One region of the Paenibacillus sp. FSL H8-0283 genome, then DNA from elsewhere that is predicted to be linked to it. Evidence: a T-box and tRNA genes for the amino acid it is inferred to sense, from the RefSeq annotation. Region 1 holds a T-box; the other holds one or more tRNA genes.

Region 1 (8,157 bases):
ACCGCAATAATGCGTTTGCCCGTTGCTTTGGCGGCACTAATTGTAGCTTCAATCTCAGTCGGGTGATGAGCATAATCATCGATGATCAGCATATCGCGCGCCTCGCCCAATACCTGGAATCTGCGTTTGGCTCCATGGAACTGGATGATAGCTGCCACAATCTTCTCAAATGGAATGCCTGCTTCCAGACAGGTAATCACAGTAGCCATCGCATTATAAACGTTATGCTTACCCGGCACTGATAATTCCACCGTGCCCATAGCAGCACCCTGATGATTCATCGTAAAGGAGATACGGCGATCGCCCAATACAATATCCGTTGCCGTATAATCTGCAGCACGATCAATACCATAGGTTGTAATCCGTGACTTGAGTTCTGGCAAAATCGCTTGAACATTCTCGTCGTCAGAACACACAATCGCTGTTCCTTCCGGACGAATCTGGCTCAGGAACTGCACATAAGCCCTTTTGAGCTCCTCAAAATCACTGTTGTAATTCTCCAGATGATCTGCCTCAATATTGGTTACAATACCGAGCCATGGATGGTACTGCAAAAATGAACCATCGCTCTCGTCCGCTTCAGCGACTACCCAGTCGCCTTGACCGGCCTTCGCGTTGGTACCCACATTCATGATTTCTCCGCCAATAATGTATGTCGGATCTGTATCACATTTATCCATAACAAGTGCAATCATGGATGAAGTGGTTGTTTTACCATGAGCCCCAGCTACAGCCACACCTTTACGTTCGTTCAACAAACGTGCAAGCATCTGGGAACGATGCAGAATCGGAATGTTCAGCTCTGCAGCTGCTACCCGTTCCACATTATCAGCAGGCGCTGCTGTAGAGTAGACAACAAGATCTGCTCCAGTGACGTGCTCTGCCGTATGTCCAATATATATTTTCGCTCCCTTGGCTGCCAACTTCTCGGTCAACTCCTGTGAAGCGACATCCGATCCGGTAACGGTGTATCCCATTTCCAACATAACTCTTGCGATGGCACTCATGCCATATCCGCCAATCCCTATAAAATGAACGTGTTCCGATGTATTTAACAAAACTTTCACCAACCTTTTTCAGAATCGGTTTGATGCAAAAGGGCTGCCCGCACATCCGCAATCAGGTACAGTGTGCCGGAGACCACCCCCAGATCTTCCGCTTCCGTCCGTGACTTCAATAGATCAAGTGCCTTTGCCCATTCGGGCTCGACGATGATTTCCAGTTCCTGCTTCGCAATGGCGGGACGTACCCGTTCGACAATCTGCAGCAATTCGGCTGCATCCATTTTGCGTCGGAAATCTGGCTCGGTCAGGATCAGCGTATCCACTAGTGGCAGTATATGCTGCAAATACGCTTCGTGATGCTTATTTGCCAACATACCCATCATCAAAATTAACTTGTTGTGCGGATAGACATCCATAATGCTCTTGGCCAGTGACTCTGCCCCTTCCGGATTATGTGCTCCATCAAGCACAATTCGGGGTTCATCGACGACTTTTTCGAATCTTCCTGCCCAGAAAGCATTCTCCAGTCCAAGTGCAATATCGTTGTCATCCAGCATAAATGCCATGTATTGTCTAAGCAATTCAAGCACCATAAGTGCGGCCGCTGCATTGTCACATTGATGTGAACCCTGCATGCGTATGCGAACGTCCAGATCACGGAACGGGCCTGTAAAATGAAAAGATTGTCCGTTCTCATTGCTGTCCAGTCTATGATATGAGAATTGATCTCCAGCCAAATACACGCTTGATTGAAGCTGCTGTGCTTTCTCCTGAATCACCTTCACAGCTTCGGGTTGAGTCGCGCAAGTCACAACGGGTACTCCCGGCTTGATAATACCTGCCTTTTCTCCAGCAATCTGCTCAATCGTATCTCCAAGCACATCCGTATGATCCATACCAATGTTGGTGATGACGGACACAACAGGTGCGACAATATTCGTTACGTCCATCCTTCCCCCTAGCCCCGTCTCCCATACCACAACGTCAGGGTAACACTCCTCTGCATAGTACAGAAGCGCCAGAGCCGTGGACACCTCAAACATTGTGGGTGATCCAAGCGGAGTGGAGGCCATTTCCATGACCAGTGGATGTAATCGGTTCGAGAGCTTAAGCAGGATTTCTTCAGGAATATCCTCACCGTTGTATTGAAAACGGTTTGTAAACTTGGTGATATAAGGCGACGTAAAGGTACCCACATCATATCCAGCCTGAAGAAGCACTGACGTCAAAAAAGCGCAAGTCGAACCTTTGCCGTTCGTTCCCGCGACATGAATAAATTTGAGACGTTGGTGTGGATTGCCTAACATGGACATCAGACTCTCGATTCGTTCCAATCCAGGTCGGATGCCAAAAGGAATAAGGCCATTGATCCAGTCCACGGCCTCGTTGTACGTAAGTAAAGGAGCTGCTGCATCTGTCCCGTCTAATTCCGTCATCTGATTCACCTTCGGTCCCGAGTTTGAGTGAAAAAGCGGCCGGATGGCATAATGGCTCTCCATCCGACCCACATATATTAACCTTTAAGTTCCTTGATTCGTGCAATCACTTTATCCCGTTTATCGGAATAATCTGCTTGCTTGGCGCGCTCTTCCTCAATAACTTTGGCAGGAGCTTTGGCTACAAAGCCTTCGTTCGCCAGCTTTTTCTCTACACGGAGAACTTCGCCCTCAAGGTTCTCCAACTCTTTCTCCAAACGTGCCACTTCCTGCTCGATATCAATAAGACCTGCGAGCGGCAAGTATAGTTCTGCCCCCGTAATGATCGCAGTCATTGCCTTATCCGGTGAGTTTAAATCCAGCCCACTATCGAACTCGGACGTATTACAGAAACGTTTGATGTAGTGACTGTTACGCTCAATGATGCTGGACGTCTCAGGACTGTTTGCTTTGACCATCAACTCGATCTTTTTGCTCATCGGCACGTTAACTTCTGCACGAATGTTTCGAACTGCACGAATGGTATCCATGAGCAGGTTCATCTCGGCAACAGCCTCTGGGTTCTCAAGAGCAGGATCATATACCGGCCATGATGCCAGCGTAATCGTCTCACCTTCATGCGGCAGATGCTGCCAGATCTCTTCCGAGATGTATGGCATAAACGGATGAATCAGGCGCATGGTCTGATCCAGCACATAAGCAAGCACGGATTGCGTTTTCTTCTTGGCAACCGGATCTTCCCCATAGAAGGACAGCTTAGCAAACTCGATGTACCAGTCACACAGGTCATCCCAGATAAAGTTATATAACACACGACCCGTTTCCCCAAATTCATACGCTTCGATTAGACGCGTAATATCGCGGGAAGTTTCGTTAAGACGGTGCAAAATCCAATAATCCGCTGTACCGAGCTCTCCGCTGATGTCACGTTCCTCATAGGTGAATCCTTCCAGATTCATCAATGCAAAGCGCGAAGCATTCCAGATCTTGTTGGCGAAATTACGAGCCTGTTCCACCCGTTCCCAACGGAAACGCAGATCCTGACCTGGCGTGCTGCTGGTTGAGATCATGTAACGCATTGCATCTGCGCCGTATTTCTCAATCACATCCAGCGGATCTACACCGTTACCCAGTGATTTGGACATTTTACGTCCATCTGCATCACGGACAAGACCATGCATCAGCACATCCTTGAACGGAATCTCATCGGTGAATTCCAATGCAGTGAAAATCATACGTGCAACCCAGAAATATATGATGTCATACCCTGTCACAAGTACACTTGTCGGATAATAACGTTTCAGGTCTTCCGTATCTTCCGGCCAGCCTAGTGTGGAGAATGGCCATAAGCCGGAGCTAAACCAAGTATCGAGTACGTCTTCGTCCTGTCTGAGCTTGCGTCCAGCATACTCTGGCAGCGTTGTTGGATCTTCAGCAGATACGATGATTTCACCCGTTTCTTCATCATACCAGGCAGGAATACGATGTCCCCACCACAGTTGACGGGAAATACACCAGTCACGAACGTTCTCGATCCAGTTCAGATAGGTTTTCTCAAAACGATCTGGAACAAAATTAACCCCTTCGCCGCTCTGTTGTTTCTTAATCGCTCTCTCTGCAAGTGGCTTCATCTCAACGAACCACTGTGTAGACAGATACGGCTCAACAACAGCTCCGGTACGTTCACTGTGTCCAACCTGATGCGTGTGATCCTCAATGTTGATCAATACGCCCTGCTCTTTCAAGTCAGCAACAATCTGCTTGCGGCAGTCACTGCGATCCAGTCCCTGATACTTGCCTGCCTCAGCATTCATTGTGCCGCTCTCATCCATTACCGTAATCTGAGGCAGATCATGACGAAGACCTACTTCAAAGTCATTTGGATCATGCGCAGGTGTGATTTTAACTGCACCACTTCCAAACTCTTTATCCACATAATCATCAGCGATAATTGGAATTTCGCGTCCAATGATAGGCAGTACAAGTACTTTACCAATCATATCTGCATAACGCTCATCCTTCGGATGAACAGCAACCGCTGTATCACCCAGCATCGTTTCAGGACGCGTTGTTGCCACTGTAACGTAGCCACTTCCGTCTTTGAGCGGGTACCGCAGATGGTACAGGTGACCCTGAACCTCTTTATATTCAACCTCAATGTCGGACAGAGCTGTCCGGTTCACCGGGTCCCAGTTAATGATACGTTTGCCTCGGTAAATAAGGCCTTTTTCATACAGTTGAACAAATACTTTACGAACCGCTTGGGACAGACCTTCATCCAGCGTAAAACGTTCACGTGAGTAATCAAGCGACAATCCCATTTTGCCCCATTGCTGACGAATGGTAGTGGCATATTGATCTTTCCAGTCCCATACCTTCTCCAGAAACTTCTCACGTCCCAGATCATAACGAGTCAGACCTTCTTCACGCAGCTTCTGCTCCACTTTGGTTTGGGTAGCAATACCTGCATGGTCGGAACCCGGAAGCCACAGTGCGTCATAACCTTGCATCCGTTTGGTGCGGATCAGAATATCCTGCAGTGTAAAATCAAGCGCATGCCCAATGTGCAGCATCCCGGTCACATTTGGGGGTGGAATTACAATCGTATACGGCTCGGCATCTTTACGTTGACCGGCTTTGAAATATCCACGCTCCATCCAGGTGGAGTACCATTTATCCTCTGCCGCCTTAGGATCGTAAGTGGTCGGCATTTCTGTTGCAGCTGATTTTTTTTCCTCAGACATGTGTCATTCCTCCGTTACTTCATCATCTTCGCCAAAAAAAACAAAAAAAACCTTTCATCCATCAAAGGACGAAAGGTTAGCTTTCGCGGTACCACCTTTGTTTCACGCCTACAGCAAGATAGACTTCACCCTCTGTACATGACGTGACACTTCAAGCAGATAACGGCTGCTACCGGCCCATCCTACCTCAGTAATAAATGACGATAGATCTCATTCATCCCTTGTATTCAAACAGGCAACTCCCGGGCGACTTCGATCAGTTGGTTCCTGCGGAATCTCACAGCGCTGCAATTCCACTCTCTGAAAGGTCATACTGTCTACTACTCCCGTTCCACGTTGTTCTTCAAAAAACCTACACACATCATACCTTGCTCGTGCGCGATAGTCAACCTGACAACAGCGGATAAAGAGCGCTGGAATGCAGGTTTAGGACGAATCATGCAAAAACCCGCAATCCTCAAGGGGATCACGGGTCGTAACGAAGGCTTTAACTACGGATTAAGGGATGTACAATATCTGACCTTCTTCCACAACCTGCTCAGATAATCGGTTATACAACTGAAGTTCCCTCGTGCTCAATTGATATCGATCTGCAATAGCATCCAGTGTATCTTCTCGCTGAACGATGCAAAGTTTCACCTTGCGGAACGGGGTCTGGTCCACGATCGTTCCCAGGAACAGGTTCTTCCATTCCACATCATCAGCTGGATACGTTTCTTCCTGTACCACACCCGCAGGAACCTCATCGCCTCGCTCCACTTCAGCATCGCGTGCCGCTCTACCGGAGGATAACAAAGAAGAGATACCTACGCCCTCTTCTTGCCGTGGTGCGGATTCTTTTTTGCTGCCAAAAGCAACCTTCAGCTCCGGCTTGTCTTCCGTCTCAGCCACAGGTTCAGGAACAAATGCTTCGTTCTGTACGAACTCGTCTACCCCAGTCGCTTCAAAAGACGGCCGGTCTTCCTCAGCGTTGCCTGGTTCGGACGAAGCAAATACACCTTGCCAGTTCTCCGCCTGTGATTCGCCCGGGACATCGGCAACTGCCTGATTCTCCTGCTGAGGTACAGATCTCGCGGATTCGAAGTGCCATACCTCTGGTGCGTCCGGTACATCCGGTGATGCCAACTCATTAGATGATTGAGCAGTAGGCTCTGAGACTGCTTGATCTGCACTTCTCGAGTTCGCAGGCAATGCATCCACGGAAGGCTCGGACCAACCCGAAGACTCATCTTCCAGAGGCAACAATGGTTCCGACTCAGGGTAAGAAGCTAATCGATCTGCGGTCTCAGCCATAAATGACGAGATCGGAGAAGGTTCGCTGTATTGCTCATGAGATGCCAATTCATCTCCATTCGCTGTCAGAGATGCGGGATCTTCATTTGCATCAGGTTGTCTGTTTTCGTTAACGTACTCCGCACTTAGCTCCTCAGATTGAAGTGGCTCTGCGGATGACGCATTCGCATAATCCTGCTGCCATTCTTCGCTATTCCTTAATGTCTCTTCCCGTGTGGACAGGTCAGCGAATTCCGGAGCACCATATGCAAGTTCTGCTGCATTCGTAAGTCTCTCTTCCTCACTCCGCTGGAGCAGGTACTCTTGTGCAAATGTGTTGGGATCGCTACCTGCCTGTGCTGCTTCATCGGAACGGTTGGATTGCTGAGCATCAGGTGAATGAACAACTGTAAACTCATCTGCTGACCACACTTGTGGCTCTTCAACAGGAAAACCTTCGATACCTCGTAGCGACAACACGCCTGTAATGTTCAGACTGCGATTGGATAACAGATCCACGTCAAAATTTTCGATCTCGATGGAAATATCCTCAATCGATCTGACCCGGTTCAGCGGCACTGTGATCTCCACGGGAATGAAATGTTTGAGCTCCTCTGAAGCCTCATTCTCTCCTCTGTACGCACCTGTAAGTAAAAGATGTCCTCTTAACGTGGCATGATCATCCTGCCCTATGACTTGAATGCGCGGGTATAGTTCAATCTCCTCCAGTTCCTCAATCGCAGGGACTCCCTCAGACAAATGAACGCGCTCATAAATATCGAACCGTAAACCATAAGGTTGATTCAACAAAGGTGGCGTCCTCCTTTCGGCATATGTTCACCATGATCCTTCTCATGGGACTGATCCATGGTCCAAATCCTTCGTTACCCCATCTATATGCCTTGAATGAGAGGAGCATGCCACCTTTTGAAAAACCTTGCTATATATGTTCAACTCATGGTTATTTACACTGTCACTCCAATGACAGAACAACCTTCCGATCACTGTTATCCCCAGATTTTTTTTGATTCCCTTCTTCAAAGGGAAAAACCGGGGATAGCTTATGCTTCCGAAGTAGCTTTCTTTCAGAAAGCTTTTAGGCGAACGCTTTACTTCTTCTGGTTGTTTCTGTCCTTTCCGTTTTCGTGTAAATAGTTAGTCGAACTTATATAGTGTACTAGTAAGCCCCCTCTCGCTCTGCCAATTGTGTGAAGTCGGATGGCCAATGGTCGTTCACTTCAATCATCGCTCCGGTTAACGGATGACTAAACTTAAGCATCTCTCCATGAAGTGCTTGTCGCCCAATGGCATCCGCTCTACCACCATACAACGAATCACCAATGAGCGGGTGTCCCGCGTAACTCAGGTGTACACGAATTTGGTGTGTTCGTCCTGTATCCAGCTTTAATCGTACAAGGGTTGCTCTTTCCCACACTTCGACGGTCTCCACATGAGTAACAGCTTCCTGTCCACCTTCCGAGACACGTCTGCGCTGCTTGTGATGTCTATCCTTGCCAATCGGAGCATCAATTTTGTGGAGTTCAAGGGGAATTTGTCCACCTGCAATAGCTACATAATGGCGACCAATCTCTTTACGACGCATCGCTTCATCCAGTTTGGCGAGGGCAAAAGTATTTTTGGCATATAGGACAGGTCCCGTTGTATCCTCATCCAGTCGATGAACATGGCGTACGCTCGCCT
Region 2 (8,157 bases), 850 kb from region 1:
GGTGAAAGTCTGGTTTTTTTTATTTTACAAAATCCTTTTTTTACTATTGAATAAAGAACTTATGTTCGCATATAATATGAAATACAAACAAACGTTCTTATCGGAGGGATGATTATGCTAGGGAAATATATTGGCCAGATGGTGGAGCTTGTCTACATGGATCGTGCAGGGCAGATTACGCAGCGACAGATTCGAATTAACAGTGTACGTGGCGGGATGATTAGAGCATCAGCGGGAAAAGAAGGTTCGCCCCGAACATTTCTGGAGCAAGGTATTCTGGCATGGCGTCCTGTTACCGATCTGAATGGGGAGGTAAAGTATGCTGAACGACTTTGAACGCAAGATTTTGCGTATTATGGTGAACTATGCAGGACAACGGCGCAGGCTGCCGCGTATGGATGAACTGGAGAACAAGACGGGACGAAGCAGAGCTTACATTCATGAGTCTTTGCTGGAGCTTGAACGCACCGGGCACATCGCGTGGGGGAGCAGGTCTACTCTGGAAGGGATACAGATTTTGCAGGCATGGGAACAGGTACAACAACCGATTCGCAAAAGCCAGCCTTCCGGTGATTCCGTAAAATATTTTACGGACTACTAGGTGTGTCTCAAACTTAAGCAAGCTATACGATGATGGATGTCAGCATCTAAACAGTCTGGGAGTCCAAGTTGGCTGATCCTGGCGAATGAGTAGATGATTTTCTAAGGAACACAGGACGTCTTATTAGGCCTTCCGCTCTCTTTTTAGATTATAAGGAATATCTGACACCTTATTTCCCTAAATCCCCTGACAAAAACGCTATAAAGGCCAAAAATTCTGATATAGCGTGTCTCAGATTCCTTCAATTTCTAAGGGGGCTTCAAATCCTTGAATAAGACGCCTCAGATTCGTTACCGCTCGTGGGCCTGAGTTCGGCTTTCAGTAGGTTTGAAGACACCCTCCAGTGAATATAAGAAAACGCCAACCCGGATATCCGGATCGGCGCTTACTGTGTCACATGTACGACATGTGCATCTATTTTAGAAATGGGGAAGTTGGTCCAGGTTGTTGGTTGGGTCACCGTCGGCATCGCCGCGAATGTACATTTCGCCATCCTTGCCTTTAAATACATTCACACCGGCAATAGCACCAGCTTTTACTTCTGCAAGTGCCTGCTGATAATCCAGTACACGTCCTGCTGAAGTCTGAAAAGCTGTCAGGTCACCGTCACCATTTTTCTGTACGGCTGTGAAACTCTCGCGTGTCGTTTGATCCATGATGTCACACTCTCCTTATATGACGAGATAGGAATCTGCTTACCTGATTAGCCTATCCGAATTCATCGGAAGTATGCACCATATGCTGATAAGACCTGCCAACGCTGAGGTTTTACAAGCTCTTTCTCATACGAACATGCAGAATATCTGCATCATAAAAAGGTTCTTCCGAAATCACTTCATAACCCAGTTTTTCATAGAATTTCTGTGCCTGACACTGCGCATCCAGTACAGAATAGGATAAGCCGAGTTCACGTGCCAGCTCCTCCATCGCGAGCAGAAGCACACGTCCATAACCAAATGAACGATGTGATTCAAGCACTGCGATTCGCTGCATTTTGGCTGTATCCTTGCTGTAATAGATCAGACGACCTGTGGCTACAGCTTGGCCATCCGTACTTAACAATACATGATGCACATCCGGACTGATGACATCATATTGATCAATCTCAATCTCGGCAGGCACCTGTTGCTCGATAACAAATACGTGATGGCGAATTCCCAGGGCTTGCTCCAGTTGTTCTTCTGTTGATACATAACTAATCTCAGCTGCCAATTCCATTCCTTCTTTCTGCTCTTGCGCGACATATCAGACTGAATTATACAAAAAAATGTTTTTCCTGTATAGTGAAGTCTGGAACATATTGGGAGAGGAGGGGGGAGTGATAGGCATGACAGGCATCATGGTAATTACATTGCTAATGTCGGCGGGAATGATTACTCTGTTGTATTACGTTACGAAGAAAGCATACTCACGCAAGTGGGATGAAGATGAGTAATTCACCTGTTAACCTTCACGGCAAGACTTCACTGCTTCCTCGCGGAGAATACACATCTTGAATTACAGATTTGGAGTATACGTCCAGCCAGACGGGCAGAGACTCACTATTTTCATTGGGCTGTTGTAATTGTTGGAATTGTACCGTATGTTCATCCTTCTCCAAGCCGCAACCCGTAACGTTTGTACTGAGAATCACAAGCCCAGCAAAGAGAAAGAAGCATTTGGTAAATGTATATTTATTGGATTTTGACCGTTTTGTTAAGTTTCTCATAGGGAATTCACCTCGTGTTGAAATGGTAATCTTTCCTTTATTGTGCACCATTTCGGGTGAATTATAACCAAATAAATCATTGACAATGAACACGGTTACTTGATATGATACTGTTACTTGATTGGGAAACAATTATATATCATGATCTGTTAGCTCAGTTAAATTTAGTAGTACGACCGTGATTGATACATCATAATTATTACAGGGCGATAGCTCAGCGGGAGAGCATTATCTTGACAGGGTAAGGGTCGTGGGTTCGATCCCCACTCGTCCTATATGAAAAATTAAAACAACTTCTTTTGAGAATTATATCTCAAGAGGAGTTGTTTTTTTATATAATAATATGGCTACCTCCAATAATATGTGTAGGTGGTTTTTGTTGATAATAAATTTAATGGCACAGTTTCTCTTCCTCTTTTTAAACAAAACTTAAATAAAACATAAATTCAGCGTAAGGTTCGTCTTCTATACTTGGTTCTGATGTCAATATAGAACAGGAGAAGGAGAGAACTTATGAATTATTCAAGTCCATTTACATCAAAGTTAGCCAGAGTAGGGATCGCGGGTACACTGGCTTTAATACTGGCAACAAGCCCACTTGCCAACATGGGGGTTGTTGCCGCGGAGGCAGGCCCAGCACCTGTATCTACGAAGATATATAACACACAGAAAGACTCGATAGAGCAGACTCCGATTCAATACCAGATCCAGGCTCGGTTGAATGAGAAGGACATGACGATCCAGGGGAGCGAGAAGGTAACGTATCACAACACAAGCAAGGATACCCTCCAGCAGGTGGTCCTTCATACATATGCTGACGCAAACCTCTCCAGGTCTACACAGGCGAGCATGTACCAACAGCATAATGAAAAGATTAGTGAAGATCACCCGGAGAAAACAGCAGAGGACTTTCTGGGTGGCATCGATATTCAGGCTGTAAGCGCAGATAACCAACCGCTGGACTTCCATAAGGAAAACCAGGCGTTGACCGTGCAGTTGAAAGAGCCCGTTCAACCAAGTGAATCGGTATCATTCCAACTGGAGTTTCAGTTGAATATACCCTATGGCTCACAGCGAGTTTCCTACTACAAGGACATGATCAATGGTGCACACTGGTTCCCGGTGATGTCTGTATACGACGAGGTTAAGCATCAATGGAACAAGACGCCGTATAGTCAAACATTTGAGAGTGAATATTATACCTCAGCGGATTATGAAGTTGATTTAAATGTTCCTGATGAGTATCAGGTTGCCATGCCGGGCACGATCACCACTCAAAACAGTACAGAACATGGTCGTAAGATTGTGTCTGCTGTAGCCGAGAATACGAGGGAGTTTGTTTTCTTTGCAAGTCCTAATCTTCAAGTGGAACGCGTTACCCGTAACGGTCTGACGGTGGAGTATTATTATTTCAACGATGACCCATCCAAGAAAAAGATAATTGACCGGTACATTAATCAGGCATTCAAGGTCATCGATTTCTATAGTGACAAGTATGGGAAGTATCCCTATCCAGAGTTCCGAATTGTCGAGACGTATGTACAAGGCGTTGCCGTGGAGTATGCGAGGCTCATCCAGATGGGACAGATTCAAAATGGTGCTGTTCCAGAAGAAGACACAACATTTGTTCATGAAATAGCGCATCAGTGGTTCCATGCATTGATCGGTAATAATTCGGAGACAGAATCCTTCCTGGATGAAGGCTTTGCTGATTTCTCCATGGTGTATTTTGCCGAGAAACAGGGAGATAAGCTAAATGGATTCAGATCCATACAGTTTGATACTGCGCCCGTAGATATGGCGATTGCGTCAACAAACGATGAAGCTGGGGATTTGGCAAGTTTGGTATATTATCAGAAGGGGCGACAAGCGATCTATCAGCTTTACCGTTCCGTCGGTGAAGAGAAATTTGACGAGTTGATGAAGACATATTTCAAACGCTACGTGTACCAAAATGCAACGGTAGAGGGGCTGCTTCAAACCATTGAAGATGTGCTTGGTGAAGAAATACGTTCAGAAATGCAGATGGCCCTATATCAGCCTGATTTTGTCTTAAAGCCGGAATACCAATTATCACAGGAAGAGACCGCCGCCTATGTGCATGATGTCTTACAAGTGCAATATCAGGCTGTCATGGGTATGATCCCTGATCTGCCATATGAAGTGATGAATCGATTGATGGACAAAGTCCTTCAAGGCGAGGAATTAACCATTGTGCTCAGCGATCAGGTGAGTAAGCTTGCAACTAAACAGCAGGAAGATATGGTTAATCAGTTGACCGGATTCCTTGATATGACTGGTATGAGATACGACATTATACGGGATCGCAAGGAACTGAAGCAAAAGATGAAAAAAGAGATCGGCAACAGCAACCTTATTGTCATTGGCAATGCCAAGTCAAACGGATTGGTGCAGGCTTTAAAATTCAACATTATCGACCGGACGAAACAGACGGGTTTTACTTGGAAAAATACCATGGATCAACCTCTCGCCGCGGGTGCATATGTTATCAAACATCCCTATAACCAGAATCGATTGATGCTTCATTATTTCTGGAATGAGGATCATCTGAGTGATGCGGCATTTGAAGCTTTTAAGCTGAAAATACAGGAGTCTATCGGATTCGCTAACGACTTTTACCAGTACTATGTATTGGATAACCAAGGCAAGGAGAAATCCAATAAAAAAGTTGCGAATCCCATATCATCACTTTTTGCGGAGTAATAAGGAGTTGGTTTTGCAGTTTCTTCGTTCAAACAGGTTAGCCAATTTGTATTGGTTAGCCTGTTTATGTTTTATATGAGAACCAGTCTTAGAATAATAGGCTACAAGATGGGCATAATGCTTTAACACAAAGGCAACTTCATGAATATACTTATCGGGAGAAAACAATAGGAGGGATTAATATGAAGGATCAACATTATCCGGGCGTACCAATGAAAGGGACAGTTGCTGATTACAACTGTAAAGGAAATAAAGGAATGAACAAAATGAAAGCGTATTCATATAATGCTAGAATTTGTCCTATCCTTTGTGTTACTCAGGAGCCGGTTGCGAATGAGGGTAATGTTGTTGATTTATCAATCCTATTAAAGGACACTTCGGATGTTTTATGTTCGCGACCGGTAAATGGTAATACCCTGCTCACGAAGGAGTTGAGTTCTCATGTCTATGACTGAAAATATTGCTCAGGCAGCACTGGGCGCAGCGATGAAGGCAAACAGGGCCGTTGCGCCTTATGATTATTGTGATGCAGAAACCAGACGGATGTACACGCCTCAATTTGATAAAAAAATGGACAATCCTATGTATACCGCTGCAATGGCGGGTCTTCAATCGATCTATTGGTTTCGGGCGATCAAGGTGAAGGGGCTTATCCCTGATGCAAAAGCAGATTATTATGCTACGTATTCTACCAACCATAATCACATCGGAGGAATTGGACTAGCCTACTCGAACAGCCCGACAGGACCATGGACCAAACACGGACAGGTGTATCTCGATACTGTGGTTGGGAATTCGACGGAAACTCCATTTGTGATCTGGAACGATGAAGAACAATTGTTCTTTATGTATTATCAACAAAACGGATTGGGGATCAATCAATCAACAGCACTTGCGACCTCTGTAGATATGATCAACTGGACAAGAGTGGGTTTGATTTTGGACAAACCTCCCGGGTTCCCAGGTGATGGTCATACCGGATATTTCTCGTGTTTCAGAAATGGTGGCAAATGGATCGGTTTCTCAGTGATGGGCGGTGGGGACTTTGGTCGTAAATGTATCTGGCATTCACATGACGGACGTAGCTGGTTAGCTGATCCAAGACCATTAATGGGTGGGAATGATGCCACTTTAAGTGCAGGAGAAAACATTTCGAGACCCAATGCTGGTGTATTTATGTACAAAGGGAGCATGTGGTGGCTGGGTATGTTATCAGCTTATGCTTCCGGTGGGGTTACGACGGTAGCTCGGCCAGCCATTGCCAAGATCAGCGCAGACTTTCGTCAACTGCTGGACAAACCTACAGATATATATTTTCCGGCATTGAATTGGGAAACGACCAATATGCAATCCTTGATGGTGTCCGTTATGGACGGCGTAGTGTACGTGTATTACAATACCGATCATAATATCGGTGTAGCCTATTCGGTGGGGGTGTAGAGATGGTTATACGTGATGCAGCGGGTCAGATCGTGCCCTTTGGAAAGGTTCACAAACAGCTTGTGGCCGATTTTCTTTACGGAACGTTACCGGATTGGGTGGAGGTGGTGGGCACCCCTACGTTTGAGCCTTTGCCCGACAGAGGGACCATTACCGTTACAACTCCGACAACGGCAGGAGCCACGGCAGAGTTAAAAATGAAACATCTGATTGACAGCTCGAAAGTAACCGCAATTGCAATCACTTTGGAAGCGCTACAATTAAACGGGAACATTGGAATCTCAGTTCAGGTTGGCATTAAATCGAAGGATAGCAAGGCCGGAATCACTTTTTTTCAAAACGTAAATCAGAAATATGGTATGGTCCGTGCCTATAAAGCAGATGGAACGTACACGGATTTTAATCAAAACATGGTGTTCTTCACCACACATGGCGTAGCAGGAGATGAAGCACAGAACCGTAAGAATCTCACTGTGTTGCTCTGTACCGGATTACAGTTCTCAGCTGGGTTCGAGAGACCGTCCGTATGGCTTGGTGCGGATGATCAATATGGCGGTGTTGCTGCTGACCTTAGCGGTGGTTTGTTCCAACATGGAGAACTGCAATGTCTTTTGAAACTGACTACAAGTAAGGCCGAGGCCAAGTATTTCAAATGTGCACAGATGAAAGTGGATATCTGGAGTAATTAATCAAACTGGGGAGAAGTCGGAAGATGAACAAGGTGCATGATTTGAATTGGAATGAGGACGAGAATAAATAGATTATCTGCATGGATCGGTAAGAAGACATACATGCAGTGATTTGGTACCTAAACACGGACACTTTGAAAATGAAGTGCAGTGTTTGGGTACCATTTTTATTTAGAGAATAAAGTCAGGCCAAGTTTGGTGGTTACAGCGAACAACTCAGAAAGTGCACTGACTTTAGGTTTGGGCTTGTCCGGGGTTAGAAATGAATTATTCTCCAAACGTGTTTTAAACTATATTTTTTTATATTAACTATTTACATACACAATTTAATTGTGTACAATGTAATTGTTAGAGATAAAATAGAAGTCAAAATTTAGTCAAAATAAATCTAATCAACTAAAGGAGTTTTCACAAATGAAAACATTATATGAAACAACAGTCATCAATACAGGCGGACGTCAAGGCATCGTACAATCCCCAGATAACGTGTTTATGTTGGATGTTGCTGCACCGCCTGAACTCGGAGGACAAGTGACGACAGCTACCAATCCGGAGCAGTTGTTTGCAGCAGGGTATAGTGCTTGTTTTAACTCCGCACTGGAGTTTCAATTGAAGAAACACAAAGTTGAGATTGAAAGAAGTACGGTAGCTGCAACCGTAATGTTGGTGACGGACTCTGAGGATAACGGCGTGAAGCTTCAAGTAGATTTGGAAGTTAAAATCCTTGGTCTAGATGAAGAAACAGCACAGAAGTTTGTGAAACTTGCCCATGACTACTGCCCATATTCCAAAGGAATCAAAGGGAACGTGAATGTTAACGTGGAACTGGCGTAATCACTGATACTATTTGTAGATAAGAAGCCTCCGAGAAATCGGAGGTTTTTTGGTGTTTTATGCATAAAAATCAATTTCGCACTCAATTGTGGGTTATAATGGTAGTAAGTTTACACAAAACTGCTGAAAGGGGAATGTACTTATGATGGATTTTAGCAAAC

What was found. The T-box of region 1 lies ahead of MHI52_RS24485 (valine--tRNA ligase). A T-box ahead of a tRNA ligase gene usually reads a tRNA of that ligase, here a tRNA-Val.
Region 2: it has a tRNA-Val gene. The T-box ahead of MHI52_RS24485 (valine--tRNA ligase) is inferred to sense a tRNA for this amino acid. The anticodon was not compared.

Annotation. Positions count from the first base shown of each region.
Region 1 is NZ_CP150295.1:5,538,763-5,546,919, forward strand. Features, by position in the region: gene murC (UDP-N-acetylmuramate--L-alanine ligase) at 1-1,007, opposite strand, end outside; gene MHI52_RS24480 (folylpolyglutamate synthase/dihydrofolate synthase family protein) at 1,064-2,440, opposite strand; gene MHI52_RS24485 (valine--tRNA ligase) at 2,518-5,184, opposite strand; T-box leader at 5,246-5,527, opposite strand; gene MHI52_RS24490 (LysM peptidoglycan-binding domain-containing protein) at 5,683-7,266, opposite strand; gene MHI52_RS24495 (RluA family pseudouridine synthase) at 7,634-8,157, opposite strand, start outside.
Region 2 is NZ_CP150295.1:4,688,659-4,696,815, reverse strand. Features, by position in the region: gene MHI52_RS20965 (hypothetical protein) at 115-336, shown strand; gene MHI52_RS20960 (hypothetical protein) at 320-601, shown strand; gene MHI52_RS20955 (DUF3892 domain-containing protein) at 1,021-1,257, opposite strand; gene MHI52_RS20950 (GNAT family N-acetyltransferase) at 1,370-1,813, opposite strand; gene MHI52_RS20945 (hypothetical protein) at 2,052-2,309, opposite strand; tRNA gene MHI52_RS20940 (tRNA-Val) at 2,513-2,584, shown strand; gene MHI52_RS20935 (M1 family metallopeptidase) at 2,823-5,033, shown strand; gene MHI52_RS20930 (hypothetical protein) at 5,216-5,488, shown strand; gene MHI52_RS20925 (hypothetical protein) at 5,475-6,473, shown strand; gene MHI52_RS20920 (hypothetical protein) at 6,476-7,162, shown strand; gene MHI52_RS20915 (organic hydroperoxide resistance protein) at 7,577-7,996, shown strand; gene MHI52_RS20910 (hypothetical protein) at 8,139-8,157, shown strand, end outside.